DNA from 3 places in the Butyricimonas muris genome. Region 2 is predicted to be linked to each of the others. Evidence: riboswitches for the same ligand, from Rfam matches in the RefSeq annotation. Region 2 holds a riboswitch; each other region holds the start of a gene.

Region 1 (6,470 bases), on a different contig from region 2:
TTTTTCCTACAAACAGAAATGTTTGTATCCACGTGGGATACTTGGGTATGAATTAATTATTGCTTTTTTAATATATAAAATTAATTCAAAAAACAGTTATGAAGAAGTTGTATTTATTATTTATCGTGTGGGGATTAATGATCTCATTGTTTAGCGCATGTAGTGATGACAAGGAGCAAGAGCCCCCTTATATTCCTACCCTACCGGAAGTTTCCATCATTAACGTGAGCGGAATCACTACTTGCCTTCCGAAAGAAACCGTCGAATTGAAAGCAAGGTTGCTCGATCCCACGGACGTTGCCCTTCTTTGGACACTCGAAGGGGAACAAGTTTCCACCGACTCTGTTTATAAATTCACTCCCGAAGATTTCGGAGAATACCGAATCATCCTCACGGCGACCAATTCCGTGGGTTCCGATGCCGACACATTGACAATCAACGTATCTGACGGTCAATTCCGTTTCGCCAACATAAAAAACTGGACAGGGGAAGGTGAAAACCGCTCTGCTCTCGCAATTCAATGGATCACCGGTACCAATATGCTAGAACCCGCAGATGACGAAGTTTTCTTTCTCGCATGGGGATATCGCTGGGAAAAAGGGACAGAACCTCTAGGTATTGATATGTTGCGGGCGATCGCGAAAAAAGATCCCCGCCTTTATGTTGCTAAATCGGGCAGTTATATTATCGGTTTTGGCTATGATGGAAATAATGACGGAAAAATTGAAGTAAGTAACGGAAACTTGACAATCACTCAAGACAACTTTGTTGACGGCTTCTATGAACTTTCATCCCAAGACTTTGATAATTTGAAACCCGTTGATCCGGAAGATTATTGGTTAGGAGGGCTATACGAAGCTTATGCCAGTTATTGGCTAGGACAGGGCAACGTAGTTCCGGATGCCGAAGAATTCGACTATTCCAACCTTTTCGTGATCTATCGTCCTTTGGAAGACCTTTCTTGGGATGCATGGACTCTGTCCCCCATTGACTATGAGGAGATGAGGAACACTCTACCCATCCCCCGTCTATTGCAAGCGGCAGAACCCAACAAAAAATAGTCATAGACTATCATTCTGAAAAACCCGATTGCTAATCAAATTCAAGCAATCGGGTTTTATTTAAAAAAAAGCTTACTAGCGTACTACGTTGTTATTCACATTTGACTATAAATTTTCCAAATTCAAAAAGACAACAAAACACATCTATCCAAAAAGTTATCCAATTTTTATTATAATAAATTATAATTCAAAGCATTAACAACACATATATTTCAAGGAAATTATTTTATTTGAAAACCACTATTGAAATACAATTATTTTATCATACATTTGCCATGCATTCGGTTCACTCCGGTGACGAACAGGGAAGCAGGTGAAAATCCCGCACTATACCCGTAGCTGTAAGCTCTATTCAACGCTTGAATCAATGATCCACTGTCACGCTGTCGACGGGAAGGAGATTCAAAAGCGAGAGTAAGTCAGAAGACCTGCCGATTGCAAATAAATTGGAGCTTTCGGGTGAAAAGCGAAAAAGACAATTCTCTGCCATACACGATCTTTTCTCGTGTTTTCCCCGAAGTATTTTTTTAATTATTAAAATTTTAATCATGGAAACATCAACCACGTTCTCAAGAATCGTGAAACGCAACGGGGAAATTTGCGATTTCAAACCGGAAAAGATTGAACAAGCTATTTTTAAGGCAACGAGAGCCATCGGACAGCCCGATCGTAAAACGGCACGTGCCCTGTGTGACAAAGTCGTGCAAATTCTTGCCGCAAGCACACCGGAAAAGGAACTCCCGCACGTGGAACAGGTACAGGACACCGTGGAACTGGTGCTGTTCCAACACGGCGACCTGCAACTGATGAAAACGTACTTGCTTTACCGCAAGCAACACGAGCAAATCCGAAACTCGAAGACCTTACTGACAAATATAGAGGTAATGGATAATTACCTGTCATTGAGCGACTGGAGAGTAAAAGAGAGTGCTAATTCCTCGTACTCGCTGCAAGGATTGAATCAGCATATATCCACACAAATCACCTCCAATTACTGGCTAAGCCAACTCTACCCGGAACGGGTATCGGAAGCGCACAAAAGCGGGGCGTTGCATATCCACGACTTGGGATTCCTAAGCGTCTATTGCGTGGGATGGGACTTGAAGGATTTACTTACCGTCGGATTCCGGGGAGTGGAGGGGAAAGCGCAAAGCAGCCCGGCAAAGCACCTTCGCACGGCTCTCGGACAAATCGTGAATTTCTTCTATACCATGCAAGGCGAGGCCGCTGGGGCACAGGCTTTTTCTAACTTCGACACGTTCCTCGCCCCCTACATACGCTTTGACAAGTTGAACTACAAACAGGTGAAACAATGCTTGCAGGAATTCCTGTTCAACTTGAACGTACCCACCCGTGTAGGATTCCAGACACCGTTTACCAATATCACGATGGATCTCGTCGTACCCGATTTCTTGAAAAACGAACATATCGTGCACGGGGGTGAAATCAAAGAAGAGGTGTACGGGGATTTCCAAGCCGAAATGACGATACTTAACAAAGCGTTCGCCGAAGTGATGAGCGAAGGGGATGCTTCCGGCAGCCTGTTCTCGTTCCCCATCCCGACGTACAATATTACCCCGGACTTTGACTGGAATAACCCGGAGTACGAGGGCATCTGGGAAATGACAGCAAAATACGGTATTCCTTATTTCTCCAATTTCGTGAATTCGGACATGAAGCCGGATGACGTGCGCAGTATGTGTTGTCGCCTTCGTCTGGATAAACGGGAACTCATGAAACGGGGCGGCGGTTTGTTTGCAGCGAACCCGTTGACCGGATCGGTAGGTGTGGTCACGATCAACCTGCCCCGCTTGGGATATGAAGCCGCATCGGAAGAGAATTTCTTCCAACGCCTGCAACACTTGATGGAAATCAGCAAGGAAAGTCTGGAAATCAAGCGCAAAATTATTGAACGCTACACGGAAAAAGGGCTGTATCCTTATTCCAAATATTACCTGCGTTACGTGAAAGAGCGTTACGGGTGTTTCTGGAAAAACCATTTCTCGACGATCGGTATCAACGGCATGAACGAGTGTTGCATGAACTTCCTCGGGGTTCCTATTTCACACCCGGACGGGATGGGATTCGCGCAAAAAGTGATGCACTTTATGCGGGATATACTGGCACAATTCCAAGATGAAACCGGTAATATCTATAACCTTGAAGCCACTCCGGCGGAAAGTACCTCTTACCGATTCGCTTTGCTCGACACGGCCGAATATCCCGATATTATCGTTGCCAACCAAGAACAATTCAAACAGGGTGCCGATCCTTATTACACGAACTCCACGCATCTGCCCGTGAACTTCACGGACGACCTGTACGAGGCACTCGACCAACAGGACAAATTACAAACGCTGTACACGGGTGGAACTGTTTTCCACGTGTTTACCGGAGAACACCGCACGTCCGCACAAGCGGCTAAAAACATGATTCGTAAGGTAACGGCAAATTTCCGCCTGCCTTATATCACGCTCTCGCCCTCGTTCAGCATATGCCCCTCGCACGGGTACATCGCGGGAGAACATTTCAAATGTCCGCGTTGCGGGGCTTCCTCGGAAGTGTACAGCCGGATAGTAGGGTACATGCGTCCCGTGAGCCAATGGAACAACGGGAAACGAGCCGAGTTCGACGACCGGAAACTGTTTGACAAGAGCGTCCGGGAAAAAGAAAGCGTACTATGCGAATAGGAGGATTTGTCAAACAAAGCCTAATCGACTGGGAAGGCAAAGTATCCGCAGTGATATTCACGAAAGGTTGCAATTTTCGCTGCGGTTACTGCCACAATCCATCTCTTGTACTGCCGGAATTACTCCGGCAGACACAAGACTTAAAGGAAGAGGAGATATTCGGTTTTCTCGATAAACGATTAGGGTGGCTTGATGGGGTGGTGATATCCGGGGGTGAACCGACATTGCACGAAGACCTGCTCCCGTTTATCCAAAAAATAAAAGCTCTCGGGTTACCCGTGAAACTCGACACGAACGGGTCGAATCCGGAGCTTTTACAACAACTGATTGCAGGACGATGGATAGATGCCGTGGCAATGGATATCAAATCCTCCCTCTCGCTCCCCTGCTACCGAAAGGTAAATTACACGATGACAGCCTCGTTGCTGGAAAAGATACAAGAGTCCATCCGGATTATCAAAACCTCCGGACTGGAATACCAGTTCCGGACGACGGTTATCCCGCAAGTGCAAAGCCCCGAGGACATCCAAAACTTACAGGAAAAATTCTCAGGTACACACTATGTCATGCAGGAGTTCCGGGACGGGGATATTCTGGATAAATATATACACGAATAAACGAAATAATATTACTTTTACACACCCATTTTATATATCAAGATTATGCAGAAGTTCATTTTATTATCCATATTATTTATCACGGCAATCACCGGATACTCACAAAAACGTATCGTATCGCTTGCCGCCTCCATCACGCAAAACCTGTATCTTTTAGGAGCAAACGAGGACATCGTGGGCTGCACCCGTTTTTGCATCACGGAACCGGCAGATTCTATTCCCGTCGTAGCGGATGCCGTAAACGTGAACATGGAGAAGATCGTAGCTCTCCGTCCCGATATCGTTCTCACCGGAGGACTTACTCCGCCTAAAGTTCTGGAAGGACTCGAACGCATGGGTATAAAGACGCTACGACTGGAACAACCCAAAAACTTCGAGGAGATATGCGAGCAATTCATTATTCTGGGAGAATTATCAAATAAGAAGACAAAAGCGGAAAGCACCGTGCAGGAGTGCAAAACACGATTGGAAGAAGCCAAGAAAAACATTCCTTCCGACAGATATCCCAAGGTATTCATGGAGATCGGATGCGACCCGTTGTATACCGCCCTGCCCGGATCGTTCATGCACGACTATATCCAACAAACCGGTGGGATAAATATCGCCAAAGACCTCGACAATGCTATGATATCCAAAGAATTTGTTCTTCTCCAAAACCCGGATATCATTTTCATCGTCGGCATGGGCATCGTGGGCGAAAACGAGATTTCCAAATGGAAAGAGATCAATAGCCTCAATGCCGTGAAAAATGACAAGCTATTCCCGCTTGACGACTACATTTGCAGCCCCACGCCCATCACTTTCGTGGAGACGGTAGAAGAGTTGATCAAACTACTGTATTGATCAGGCAATTTGTATCCCGAGCTTACGGAAATTCTTCGGCTGACCGAAAAGCACGAACACGTCTTTTGTCGTGAACACAAGGTCGGCAGGAGGATTGTCCATGACCAGCGTTTTACCGGCCTTAGCATCGTAACGCTTTAACGCTACCAGCTTTAACCCGAACTCTTCCTCGAAATTGGCATCCTCTAACTTTCGTCCCACGAAAGTGGAATGTACTTCCCACTCGATAATTAAATGGTCGTCGTCCACCACGTAAGAATCAATTGTCGTACCCAACTCCACTTTCGTGGCAAAGAAATCGGCATATTCCCACTCGGGGTTTACGATTTCCGTGATTCCCATAGACGTTAAAATCACCTTGTGCACGGGAGAGATGGAACGGGCTACGATACGCTTCACCCCAAACTGCTTCAACAGCGCTATCACGAATAACGAGGTTCCAAAATCCTTACCGAATACCACGAACACTACATCCACGTCCAGCAACGGCAAGGTCTGCAACGCTTGGGCATTCTTCACGTCCAACGCTACAGTGTTCGTGATCGATTCCTTGTACAAATTGATCTTACTAATATCCGAATCGACGCCCAATACTTCATTCCCCCGCTTTGTCAACCGTTGTGACAGAGCAAGCCCGAAATTTCCCAGTCCAAATACAATACACTTCATAATAATTGAAAATTGAGAATTGAAAATTGAAAATGAAAAACATATTTTCCATTTCCGAGATTCAATTCGTTATTATATATCATTACCTTTTCCATTTATATTATCTGTCCAAATTATTATTCACGTCCTACTCTAATCATTTTCAATTTTCAACTTTCAATTTTCAATTATTAAAGTATTACCGTGTCGTCCGGATAAGTGTACAGTTTCACTTCCTGCCTGCGGATAAAGCAAGCCAGAAGGGTGAGCAAACCGACACGACCGACGAACATCGTGAGGCTGACGATCAGTTTGCCCGCAACACTCAGATGCGGAGTCAGATCCATGGTCAATCCTACCGTACCCAAGGCGGAAACGATCTCGAACACGGCTTGAGTTATCGTGGCTGTCGGTTCCAAGATGATAATAGCGAATGTACCCAGAATAATCCAAAGGATGGAAAGCACTATCACGGAATGTGCCCGATTCACGTTCTCCCGGGTCAGTTGACGATGCGCTACCACTACCCGATCGTTTCCCGTGAGATTCGCCCAAATATTCTTCAACGCGATCACGAATGTAGTTACTTTTATACCACCGCCCGTGGACAT
Region 2 (6,470 bases):
TCCTTGATATCGGAGAACACCTTATCCTTGAAATTTCCGCTTAATTGGAACGACAAGTTCTTCAACACCCCCGTGGGAATCGTGTAATCGGCATACGCGTAAAAAGTTGTACGAGGCACACCTGTTTCACGCACATTCTTATTCTCTTCCTTGTATTTCGAGAATCGTCCGCTCTCCGCTATCTGTCGCAAACGATATTCCGCCCAACTCAATCCCGTCGTAAACCGAAGCGTCGGAAGAGGACGAACCACAATCTCAAAATCAAATCCCTTTGACATACCTCGACCTACTTGCCCTTGAATATTCCTCGTCACGGTGCTGCCGTCGACCACTACAGTAGTATCTCCCAAACTCTTCACGATATTATAGCGACTCGTGTAGAAAACTGAAGCGTTGACATCCACCCATTCATTCAACGTGTAATGCCCCCCGACTTCTGCCGAAATTCCTTTCTCCGGCTTAAACACTTCTCCGCCATCCGTGTCGGGATTGAACTCGTTCCCCTTTCTATCCAAATACATAATATCCGGATTATAGAACTTCACCACCGGATTGAAGAAAGAAGAAGCGGAAGCATAAAATGACAATTCCGGCACAGGGAAATACACCACTCCCGCCCGATACGTGAAAGCGGAAGTCTTCACTTTATTCCATTCCGAACGGTTCTCCTTCTTGTAGTCCTGTTTCCCGTCCAAAACCTTTGCTGTTGCCGTTTTATAGTTATAAAAATCCACGCGTCCGGACAACATCACCTTCCATTGGTCGCTAAATTCCATCACATCATGCAAATACACGGCATGCGTTCTATCGGTTTTCAGACTTGCAGCTGAAATTTTGGAATCCCACCAGCCTTGTACCAGTTGCGGATTCTTCAATGCCAACACAGCACCCAATCCGGGTCCCCACAAATCATCACTCCCGTACCCGTTATACTGTACAAAATCAAACGCGAAATACGACCACCCCAATGTATAATGGTGTTTCACGAATCCGGTCTCCACGTTACCTGTCAATTCCAGCACATTACTCAATTGTTTATGATCCGGGTTAAAGTTCAACGGTTTATTTCGCACCACAGAATCCAGATTTATATAGGTCGTTTTACCTTTCGAGGTATAATACCATTTATAAATAGATTCCTCCGAAGTCCGGTACCCCAATCCTTCCACGCAGCAATAATCCAAATCGCTATGGAAATAAGTAAACCTCTCTCGCAATGTCATGTTCTCGGATATCACGTGAGTGTACCGTGCCGTCACGTCCCATACTTTACGCTTCATCCGATTATTCGCATAATCATTATATATCTCGTGATAATCGGCATAAGGATGCCGTTCTCCGTTCTTCATAAAAGGCCCGGTATCCTTACCGACTTCGTACACATCATAACGCACGGTCGGTGCGGCCCCTATTTCAGTCGTGTACTTATCATCCGCGTAACTGCCACTCACTTCCAATCTCCCTACTTTGCCGACATTCGCACCTAAAACCCCATAAAGGGAGAATCGATTCGCGTTCGTGCGCCGGTAACCGTCGCCCGTGGAATAATGGATATTCGCCCGGTAATCAAGCGGTCCCACCAACTTTCCCCCGAAACCCAATGTAGCCCGTTTTTCTTCCCAACTACCATAACTAATCCGGGCATTAGCTGAAAAATCCGGTGTTACCTTCTTGCGCACGATGTTCAAAACCCCTCCCATGGCAGAATGTCCCGCCAACACCGAAGCGGGTCCTTTTATTAATTCGATGGACTCCACGGATGACAAGTCCCCGTAAGGAACATTCTGGCTAACCGTTCGCTCGTCCCGCATCCCGTCGATCATGATAAGCGCGCTCCCTTGTCCCCGGATAGAGAATCGTTGGAACGCCCCCAGTTGATTTGTCTTGTGAATAATCCCGGGCAAAAACTTCACGGCATCTTCCAGATTCACGATACCTTTACGCTCCAGCATCTGCCCGGAAAGTTTACTTACCGTTATCGGGACAAAGCGCAACGGTACATCCAACCCCAACAAATCGATACGTTTTCTTTTTTCAAGCACACTTACTTCATCGATACGAAAAATCGTATCCGTGATACTTTTCTTTTTGCGCTTGTCTTCATCCTCGGCGAAAAGCGAGCCGACACACGCGAACAGCAATAATGCCAATACAACAACTTTTTTCATACAAACTATATATTAATAATGAATAAAGCATTATTAACATAGTCTTTAGGGTAACATGAGTTTCAAGGTAAAATCCGTATTTTCCCTCTCGCTTTTTCTCCCGAAAGCTATGGTTATCATCGTTCGGCAGGTCTTCTGACTTGTTCCGGATTTTGTTGCCTTCCCGGTGGTTACACCAGTGACATTTGAAGTACAAAATCCCTTGTAAAGGAACTTACAGCTGCGGGTACAGTCCCGGATTCACACCGGATTCCCTATTAAGCGTCGCCTTCATGAGCGAAGGTTCCGCACCAAAACAGGGGCAAAAGTAATATATTTTTCTATATTATGCATTTCTTGCATGACTTTTTTATTTTCTTTACAACACTCAGATTTTCAACACAATCAAAGGAGATGTAATTTCTCTATATCCTATTTTACCACTAATCCCCCTACAAATTATTAATTAATTTTTTCCCCGTTTCATTGTATTTTTTAATGGAATCTGCATACATTCGCGGAGTCTTTGGTGATGTGTTAATATCCAATTAGCGCACAAGAGGGAAGTCGGTTAGAATCCGACACAGTGCCCGCTACTGTGATGCCCGTTTCCCCGGGAGGGGATTCAAAGAAAGGTTCTTGCACCACTGTCCTCGCGGACGGGAAGGTACTTTTCTTAGGCGTAGTCAGGAGACCTGCCAAAGCAAAACAGGTAATAGCGTATTCCCGGGGTCAGGAGTACCATTATGAACTTTTAAACTTAATCTTACATGAAGAAATTTGTAGCGCTGACTACATTATTCGTAGTAGCATTAGCGAGCATCGCTTTTGCAGAAATCACCTTAAAGGGGAAAGTTGTAGATGCCAAAACCGGTAAAGCCCTTGCCGGGGCAAATGTTCGGTTGGTGGGAACAAGCATCGGTATCGCCACGAATAACAAGGGCGAATTCATTCTGGAAAAAATACCCGACGGGACTTACACGCTTCGTGCCAGCTACTCCGGCTACGAGGTCGGTTCCATGAAAGTGAACGGAAACAAAAGTGACATATTATTCCAGTTACTCGCCACCCCGGTAAACTTGAATCAGGTCGTGGTGACGGGAACAGGAACCCACCGCCGATTGAAAGATTCGCCCGTCCCGGTAGAAGTGATTAGCGGGTCGGACTTAAGGCAGGCAGGAGTAAACTCCTTCGAGGACGCCCTCCTGTTGCTGAACCCCGCGTTCAATATTCGCCCCACGGTCATGGGCTCGTACTTCACGCTCAACGGCATGAGTAATAAATACATCTTGATTCTCGTCGACGGGAAGAAAGTGGCGGGAGATGTTTCCAACAATACCGACTTGTCGCGTATCGACATGGGACGGGTGAAACGCGTCGAGATATTGAAAGGTGCGGCTTCCGCCCTCTACGGTTCGGACGCTATCGCCGGGGTAATCAACGTTATCACCGAACAACCGAAAGACCCGATTAGCGTGCAGTCGAAAACCCGTTTCGGGGGAGAATCCAGCTTCTCGCAAAATGCCGGTGTTGATTTGAATTTCGGCAAATTTACTTCCTCCACCTCTTACCAAAGGCGGCAGATGGGCGGATGGCAATTAAACCCCAATGAAATCAGCGGCGACACGGTCATCCCCACGAGAAGCGAATCATCCAGTAAATTCCATTCCAATATTGTTACCCAACACTTCACTTACGCGCCCAACGAGCAATTGAAACTTTGCGCGCAAGGAAGTTATTTCAACCGGGAAGTAAATCGTCCGGTACAAGAAAAGAAAAACGACGGGGCGTACCAATACGACCTCACCTACATGGACTACAATTTCGGCTTGGGCGGAAAATACTTCATGAACGATGGAGCGTACATCTCCCTCGACCTTTACATGGACAATTACGAGTACAACAAACTCTACACGGTTGCCCAACTTGACAAAAAAGACACGACATTCCGGGTTGGGGATGAAGAATTGACCAAGCGCCAAAAATATTACAACGGGAACCTGAAAGGCGTATTCCGGGTGGGCGAATACAACAAACTCACGCTCGGTACGGAATACGCTAACGACTACATGAAAAATCCCGGCAGCCTCGACGAACCGAAAGAAATCTACACGCTCGCCGTGTACGCGCAGGATGAAATCCGTGTATGGAAGAATCTACAAATCCTCCCCGGTTTCCGTTACGTTTACAACGAGATGTTCAAGAACCGCTTCACCCCGAAGATTGCCCTCATGTACACGCTCGGCTCGTTCAACTTCAGAACTTCCTATGCCGCCGGATTCAAAACTCCCAGCATACAGGAACTATATTACGACTACGAGAACCGGGGAGCCATCACCATCGGGAATCCCGACCTGAAACCGGAAAAAGCGAACTATTATAACGTGAACGTGGAGTATACCGGGAAATACCTCAATATTTCCGCGAACGGGTATATCAATGACGTGAAAGACATTATCGAGAAATACGACATCGGTGCCACGGACGAAGATAAAGCCAATGGAATAAAAACCCGTAACGTGTACCACAACCTCGACAAAGCCAGCATCAAAGGTTTCGACATCTCCGTGAACAGTTACCTCGGAGCCGGATTCTCCGCCGCGGGGGCTTACAACTGCGTTTACGCTGCCGACGGGGAAGGACGCCGCCTAAGCGAATCGGTAAGACACGCTGCCACCTTCCGGGGAGGCTGGACACACGAGTGGAACAAATACCGCCTGCACGTGAATGTCAACGGGAGAATACAAGGTTCGAAATACATTTACAAGGTAGACTCCAAAACAGGTAAAATCACCGACACCAGTGCTCCCAAGTACCAACTTTGGAACCTTGCCACCACGCATACTTTCGCACCCGTGGGTAACTTCCTGTTTGAACTGAACGCCGGGATTGACAACCTCTTCGACTGGACGGACGACCGCCCCAACGGCGTGAACTACGCTACCCTGAACCCCGGCAGAACATTCTTCGCCAGTCTTGTAATCCGTTTCACGAAATAAAACCGATATCATGAAAAACATATTAATAGCCTTTCTTTTATTGACAAGCGTATCCGCCTTCGGTCATGGCGAAGGTTTCAAAGAATCCGATATATTCAAAACTCTCGCACCGAATGACAAAATAGCCCTTCTTATGGTTCACTTCGGGACAACACACGACGACACCCGTGTCCTCACCATCGAGGCTATCAATAAAAAAGCGGCAAAGGCATTCCCCGGCATCGAAGTCCGGGAAGCCTACACCTCCCGCATGATTATGCGCCGTTTGAAAGAGAAAGGCATCGTGAAACCGAATCCCGTGGAAGCAATGAACCAACTCATAGCGGACGGCTACACCCACCTCATCATCCAACCCACAAACATCATCGAGGGCATCGAGATGGAAGCCTTGCGTAAGGAAGTGGCTCTCTACCGCGACAAATTCAAAGACATCCGGCTGGGCAACGCCCTGCTCTACACCCCGGAAGACTACAAGGCAACCGTGCAAGCCCTTGCCGCGTCGCTCCGGGGAAAGGCGAAAGGCGATTGTGTCTTCGTGTGCCACGGCACTTACCACCCGGCAAACTCTTCCTACGGGATGCTCGACTACGTGATGAAAGCACAAGGTCACAAGAACTACCACGTGGGAACCATCGAAGGCTATCCCACGATGGATGATGTCATCCGGGAACTGGAAGCCAACAAGGCACGGGAAGTAACCCTCATCCCCTTCATGTTCGTGGCGGGCGACCATGCCAAAAACGATATTGCCGGGGACTGGAAAGAGGAACTGGAAAAGAAAGGTTATAAAGTCAACGTTATCCTCGAGGGGCTGGGACAAAACGAGGCGATACAAGACCTGTTCATCCGTCACGCAAAATTCGCCTCTACCCACAAGCGGGAAGACATCATCGTGAAGAAAAAGAAATACGAGAAGACCGACGATATCGACTAATCACATGATTACAAGATTACTCATCCATATCCACAGGATACTGGGAATCATTCTCTGTATCCTGTGCTTCTCGTGGTTTATCTCCGGAATCGTGATGATATACCATTCGTTTCCCCGTGTAAACCAAGAAGAACGCTTCGCTCGCCAGCAAGCCCTTGACACCGCGTCATTACCCGCCATGCAAGACGTGTTCCGCCGCCTGCCTGCCGATGTCCGCCCGGGCGGTGTCAGCCTCGACAACCCGGAAGGACAAGCCGTGTTCCATTTCGGGAACCGGCGGAAGAGTCATGATTTATACGCCGACACCAACGCCGTGGCACCGACAGTGAATTACGCCCTCTGTGAATGGCGGGCAAAAAACTGGTGCCCGAACAACAACATTACCCGGGT
Region 3 (6,470 bases), on a different contig from region 2:
TTTCCATCCAGCCTCCCATCCAAAGATCATCCGGATCACTAGGAGTCAGTCCATCAAAACTTTGACCTTCTTCCCAATAGATGCCATTTGTGAAATTTTCTTCAGTTAAAACAACTGTTGAACCTTTACAAATTTTGATAAAGCCGTCGTTATCTCCGTCATAAGCAAATCCTTTTATAACGATACCTCCCCATTGTTCTCCGACAACCACATACAAACGCGGATCTTTTTGAGCAATAGCCATAACCATGTCCATTCCTGTTGGAGTAGGACTATCCCAGTAATATCCCCATGCTAAAAAATGGATTTCATTATCTTGAGGCTTGGTGATATCTTTTGCGTTCACCCATTGGATGGCAAGTATAGAACTATTGCTGCCTGTGCCGGTCCAGTTTTGAATATCACTGATTTTAGTAACAGGCTGAAGGTTTTCAGAAGCTCTTGAAAGAGTTGTGTTGACTTCTGTTAGCTTCTCGTTTTCCGGTAGTGTGTACATGTCTTCGCTACAAGACAAGATAAAACTTGCAAATATGCAAGCGAAAATCAAATTTAAAAGATTTTTCATTGTTTCTGAATTTTAATGTTGAAAATTGTGGGTGAAATATATATTGGCAGGATAATCTAAATAGTTTGCGTAATCTTTACAAAGTCTTGGTGTAATTGTATTTTTATATTTTTTCGTGTATTTATTATAAGTAACAACAATGGTAAAATCAAAAATTGAGATATGGTTGTTGTGCCGTAATCCTCCCCAGCCTTTAAGCGTGTTCAAGAAAACTCTGCCCGTGACAGGATCCACTGCACATGTATTGTATGCTTGAAAATTTTGGGCTTCAAAATAGTCCGGAGAGGCTGGAATATATTGGGTTGCATCAACCATTAGGGCTGTTGTGTCTTTGCTGAAGATGTGGAAGTATATGCTTGGTTTTGTGGCACTCATGTATAGTGTATCCCCCTTGGCGGTAATATGAGGAGCGGCGGCTTGACTACTTGGGGGATTGAGTTTCAATCGTTCTGCGGCTTCTCCAGTTAATTGATTCGAGGCTATGATCTCGTAGGAGTTTGGGTCTACTTTTGAAATTTTACCACTTTCGTCCGATACCCATAATTTGTCATCCGATGATTTGATAATTCCGGATACATTTCCATCGAATTCAATCGTGGTTGTAATTTCTGTTTTGCCTTTTTCAATAACGACTAAGGATTTTTGATTATAGATAGCTGCAAATAATTTTCCGTCTACGACAGCCATTGTATTTTTATGAGCTTTTTCTGTTCCGGCTATTCTTGTCATGGAAAGGTCTGAGGGATGGAAGACACTTATGCTGTTCTCATCTCGTATATATATGTTATCTTCTCCTAAAACAGCGATATGGGTAGGAGAAGTAAATCCTAATTCTGGGGGGAATGAGTAAGAGAATACCTCTTTTAAGGTTTCTGCGTTGAGAATGGTGATTGCTCCGTAATTCATGGAGGCATCATCCCCTTTTTGGGCGATAATATACATCTTGTTATTATGAATGAATAAGTCTTGAGTTAGAGACCATAATCGTTTCCCGTTTTCTCGAAAATAGACATTGTCAGTAATATTACCATCTGGGTTGATGAAAATCAAAGAACCATACGTTCCAATTAGCCCCTCGTTCAGGATGAATGTCCCATTTTTGTATTTTCCTTCAGGGGTTTCTTCTTTGGTGATTTCTTTTACGATAACTTGTACCGATTGAATTTGATTCCCGGCTTCGTTAGTGACTGTTACTTGTAACGTGTATACGCCTACGGCATCAGCCTTGAACACGTAAATAGAGTCGGTGGATACTTCTTGTCCTCCGATAGTCCAAAGGTAAGTGGCGGGTAATTCACTGGTAATATTTGCTCTGAAAACGATAGAATCTGTTAGTAGCATGGTGTATTCACTATTGGTAATTGTTACGACAGGTGCTGTCGGTACTTCCGGTTCTGGTTGGTATGGAATACAATCACAATCATCACTACATGCGCTAAACAACGAGCTCATCAATCCCCACACGATAAATAATAAATACAACTTTTTCATAATAGTTTTTTTTGAATTAATTTTATATATTAAAAAACGCAATAATTAATTCATACCCAAGTATCCCACGTGGATACAAACATTTCTGTTTGTAGGAAAAAGATGGCGTCAAATATCGACTTGTAAGCGGTACTGGCGTTTATGTTCTCCTTTCCCATTGAACATGAAACATATTAGCTTGTGGCAGGTCTTCTGACTCGTTTCCTTCTCCGGGGCTTCCTTCCCGTCCCTCGTGTCGGGGACAGTGGATAAAGTATGCCCGGGAAGTACAGTGAAACTTACAGCAGGGGATTCTGTTCAGGATTTACACCTGATTCCCTTTTCATCCCGAAACGCGATTCGCGAATCGGGACACCACTCACTTCCATTATTCTTCGCGAAGATAGAGGAATGATGTTAAATAATCAAGTATTTTTTTACATTTTACATCCAGAGCGATATCCTTTTAGCCTGTTCTTGAAATATGTTGATGATGTGGAAGTAAAAAAGCTCCCGGATCATCCGGGAGCTCAAGTATAAAATTATTTTTTAGTTAAGTATTTTGGAATATGCTATTGCTATTTGATGGCTGCTGCTTTCAACAAGCGGGGTATGGGTAGGATATTTTGTTCTGCGTCATTAATCGGGGAGAATGTCCATGCATCCCAGCACTCGTCTTCCAGTTCCCGGTTACTGGCGTAGAAATTGGAATACTCGTACTCTTCCGCTTCCAGTACGGCTTCCCCGTATCCCAACCAGTAGGATGCATAAGCCACGTACCAGCCGCCCATCCACCAGTCGCCCTCGCTGGTAACCCTGACGTCATCAATGTTATCCTCTTGTTTTTGCACGTATATGCCATTCGTGAAATCCGCTTCTGTCAAAGAAATCCCCTTGTATTCTATTTTGTTGTGCACGAAATCATCGCTTTCAATTGAGATTTTTCCGTCACCGTTGCCGTCATAGCCGAATCCTTTGATGGCAGTCCCGTGTCCGTCGACCTGAACGATGACAAACAAACGGGGATCTTCCTTGGCAATGGCAATAATCATCTCCTCTCCTGTGGGGGTATCTTCCCTTTTTTGCGGTTTATTCCACTTGTATCCCCACGCCCGGAAAAAGACATCCTCGTCTGTCGGGTGCAATAAATCCTCCACCTCCGGTTTTACCCATTGTATCGCCAGCACCGAGCGGCACTCGCCCTCGCCCGTCCAGTTTTTGACATCCGAGATTTTGAAACCGTCCTGTACCGTGATATACGTGCTGTCCGATGCCTCGCCCAAGATGTTGGATGCCGTCACCTTGATTTTATACTCTCCCTCTGTGGCGGACGAGAATTCGTATATCGTGTCTGTTGATGTTGCCTTCCCCTCCACGAACCATTGCAGGTCAGCATGCGTGGTATTGATGATATTCGCTCTTAATCTTACTGCTTTTGCGGGAAGAATAGCATTTTTCAAGCTCAAGTTCTGTACAGACACCTCCGGTGCGGTAAGAGGCATCTCCGGTTCATCTTCTCCGCCATCATTATCGCTACAGGAACTCCACATTCCCGTGATAGCCAGAATAGCTAATATATAAAGTAAATTCTTTTTCATGAACCGTTTATTCAAAATTATAAGTGAAGAATGTGCCGGCGGGGAATGCCGTGTGATTTTCGTAATTTGCACTTAATTCTGGTTCATCCCCGCTAAAGTTGAATACACTGATGTTATTAATCTTGTAGTCTTGGCCGTATCCTTTTATGGAATTTAGATAAACTTCTCCGGTAATCGGGTGAACAGCGCACGTGTTGTAAATGATACCGACGTTGTCGACCATCGTTTTGGCATCCACCATTAATTTCGTTTCTCCCGTGCTGAAAATATGACGGTAAATTGTTGATTTAAGGGCACTCATGTATAGCGTGTCCCCTTTGGCTGTAATGCTGGGGGCTGCTGCGTATGATGGGTTCAGAAGGCTTTTTGCTTCCTCTGATACAGTGCTGCTTCCTAGTTTAGCGTATGTTTTCGGGTCAACTTTAGTGATTTTCCCGGATGCATCGGAAACCCAAAGATTCCCGTCGGATGCTTTAATTACACCGGAAACATTCCCGTCAAATTCAATCGTATTGCTAATTGCATCTTTACCTGCTTCAATTACGACAACCGTGTTTTTTACTGTGGCAAAAACTTTCCCGTCAGCAACAGCCATTGTATTTTTCCGAGCACCCTTTGTGCCTTCAATAAGAATGACGGTTCCGCTTGATGGTTGAAATCTTTTTATTCCATTATTGTCACGTAGGTAAATGTCATCATCTCCTAGTACTGCCACGTGGCTAGGCATACTCACCTGTCCGTTAAGTTCTTCCTGAAATTTTCGCTCCCTTTTCAATGTTTCTGCATTGAGGATGGTTAAAAAGCCTCCGTCATCACCCCCGTTTTGTGAAAGAATATACATTTTATTGTTTTTGATGAATAGATCTTGGCTTTGCTTTCCCAAGTCACCTCCGTTTTCAAGGTAATAGGCGTTATCTGTCACCTCTCCTTTAGGATTAATGAAAATTAAACTCCCGGGACTGCCCATGGGTGATTCGTTTACGATAAAAGTACCATACTTGTATTTCCCGTGAACTTCGATTGACGTGGAAGCGTGATTGCGGCTATTTGTAGTGTATGCTATAACAGAAACGTTATAATTTCCAATGCTTTCTGCCGTGAAGGTATAAATAGAATCTGTTGCCACTTTTTCCCCGTTTACAAACCACTCCAAACTTGTTTCCGTTGGGTTGTCAACTTTGGCTTTCAGTACGATAGATTCCATCGGGAGCGTCGAAAAACTACCATTCTCGCTTTCGATGGTTACGGTCGGTGGTACGGGTGTCCAGTTATCGTCATCATCACTACAAGAACTCAAGAATCCTACAAATATTCCCAAAAACAAAAGTGCTAAATAAAACTTCTTCATAATTCTAATTTTCATCATGTAATATTATATAACTTGTTTATTCTTCCTCTAAAATTCCCACATCAGTGACACGAGGCAGTTTCGCAACGGCATCGGGTAGTACTGCGTGGATTCGTAATAAGTGTCCAGTAGATTGTCCACCCGTATCTGCGGGGTGAGGCTCATCCCGTTACGGAACTCGTGACGGTAGCCTGCCAATATATTGTGTACCGAATAGGGGTCAGTAGCGTATGCTTGGTCAGTCGTGATAAAGCGTCGCCCGATGTAAGTCACTTGCCACGAGAAAAAGGCTCCCCGGTAATCGGCGGCAACCCGCACGTTCCATTTGAAGCGTGGCACGTAAGGAATCTGCTTCATGTAAGAGCCGTCGTCCTCGTGCTGTTTCTTGCGGGTACGGGATTGCGACCAACTGTAATTACCGGATGCGTTCACCTTTAAATCCCCCATCTCGTATGTCAGTTTCCCGTACAGTTCCACGCCTTCCGAGCGCACGTTGCGGTGATTCTGCGGCGTCCACACCCATTGATTCCCGTCCTTGGGCAACCATAGTATCCAGTTGTCGATATACATCAAGTAGCCCGATACCTCTGCGTCCAGCGATAACCCCCGGTACAAGTGTTTCCGGTAAGCCACGGAAGCGTCATACGAGTACCCGTCTTCCGGCTTCACCTCCGGGTTGCCTCCCGGTCGCCAATAGAGGTCGTTCATGCTTGGGAACCGATAGTTGTAAGCCATATTTCCCTTTACCTGCAACTCTTTTTCCCACAGGTTGAATACCACGCCCGCCGACCACGTGGATACTCCCCGGCTATCGTTTTGCTCGAACATATACTGCCCGTTCAGCATCATCCATTCCACCGGGGTCCACAACGCCGATGCCTGCCACGACAGCACGTTACGGTGATGGTGGAATGGCGGTTCCACCACCGGGATATCATAATCCACGTCGCCCAGCGTGTATTTCGACGAGTCAATATCAATGTAACTGCTCACCCGTATCAAATCGTGCGAGTAAGTCAGGCTTGTCCCCAGCACGAGATTTTCCCGCGGGGTACACGTGTAGTCTGCAATGCCTTGCCACGTCTGCGATTGATTTTTAGTACCCTCGGGGTCGAACATCCCCCCGGCGTACCATTTGTCGTACTTCTGCCGGTAGTACAGCCATGCCGCTTTCACGTGCAGGGCGTGTATACCCCGGGTGAAATCCAGTCCCGTGTATGCCCGGAAATTCGTTTCCCGCTGTTTCTCGTGTGATTGGTTCACCACCCCAAGCGCGGGGGGCAACATCCGTTCGCCCTCTTGATACCATGCTACTGCCGTCAACCGGGTGTAGCGCGACAACCGGAAATAACCTTCTTGCATTGCCGCCCATTGCGTGTAATCGGCATCCTGTCGTTTCTCGCGGAAGGGGACGTTGGTCAGAATCTTGTTCAAATAAGTATAGTTGTTATCCGAGTGCTGGTAATACAGGCGGGTTTTGAAACTTGAT

What was found. A riboswitch is a leader RNA that binds a small molecule or an ion and turns the genes downstream of it on or off. The one in region 2 is predicted to bind cobalamin.
Region 1: another riboswitch for cobalamin. It lies ahead of ACK8P8_RS13535 (ribonucleoside triphosphate reductase); the one in region 2 lies ahead of ACK8P8_RS18300 (TonB-dependent receptor).
Region 3: another riboswitch for cobalamin. It lies ahead of ACK8P8_RS13550 (DUF5074 domain-containing protein); the one in region 2 lies ahead of ACK8P8_RS18300 (TonB-dependent receptor).

Annotation. Positions count from the first base shown of each region.
Region 1 is NZ_JBKEIT010000007.1:284,520-290,989, reverse strand. It holds gene ACK8P8_RS13540 (PKD domain-containing protein) at 99-1,061, shown strand; cobalamin riboswitch at 1,327-1,511, shown strand; gene ACK8P8_RS13535 (ribonucleoside triphosphate reductase) at 1,610-3,751, shown strand; gene ACK8P8_RS13530 (anaerobic ribonucleoside-triphosphate reductase activating protein) at 3,742-4,368, shown strand; gene ACK8P8_RS13525 (ABC transporter substrate-binding protein) at 4,414-5,211, shown strand; gene ACK8P8_RS13520 (potassium channel family protein) at 5,212-5,880, opposite strand; gene ACK8P8_RS13515 (TrkH family potassium uptake protein) at 6,051-6,470, opposite strand, start outside.
Region 2 is NZ_JBKEIT010000012.1:80,828-87,297, forward strand. It holds gene ACK8P8_RS18295 (TonB-dependent receptor) at 1-2,168, opposite strand, end outside; cobalamin riboswitch at 2,277-2,478, opposite strand; cobalamin riboswitch at 2,658-2,864, shown strand; gene ACK8P8_RS18300 (TonB-dependent receptor) at 2,918-5,146, shown strand; gene ACK8P8_RS18305 (sirohydrochlorin cobaltochelatase) at 5,157-6,080, shown strand; gene ACK8P8_RS18310 (PepSY domain-containing protein) at 6,085-6,470, shown strand, end outside.
Region 3 is NZ_JBKEIT010000007.1:291,740-298,209, forward strand. It holds gene ACK8P8_RS13545 (hypothetical protein) at 1-565, opposite strand, end outside; gene ACK8P8_RS13550 (DUF5074 domain-containing protein) at 578-2,056, opposite strand; cobalamin riboswitch at 2,222-2,430, opposite strand; gene ACK8P8_RS13555 (PKD domain containing protein) at 2,614-3,633, opposite strand; gene ACK8P8_RS13560 (DUF5074 domain-containing protein) at 3,641-4,981, opposite strand; gene ACK8P8_RS13565 (TonB-dependent receptor plug domain-containing protein) at 5,030-6,470, opposite strand, start outside.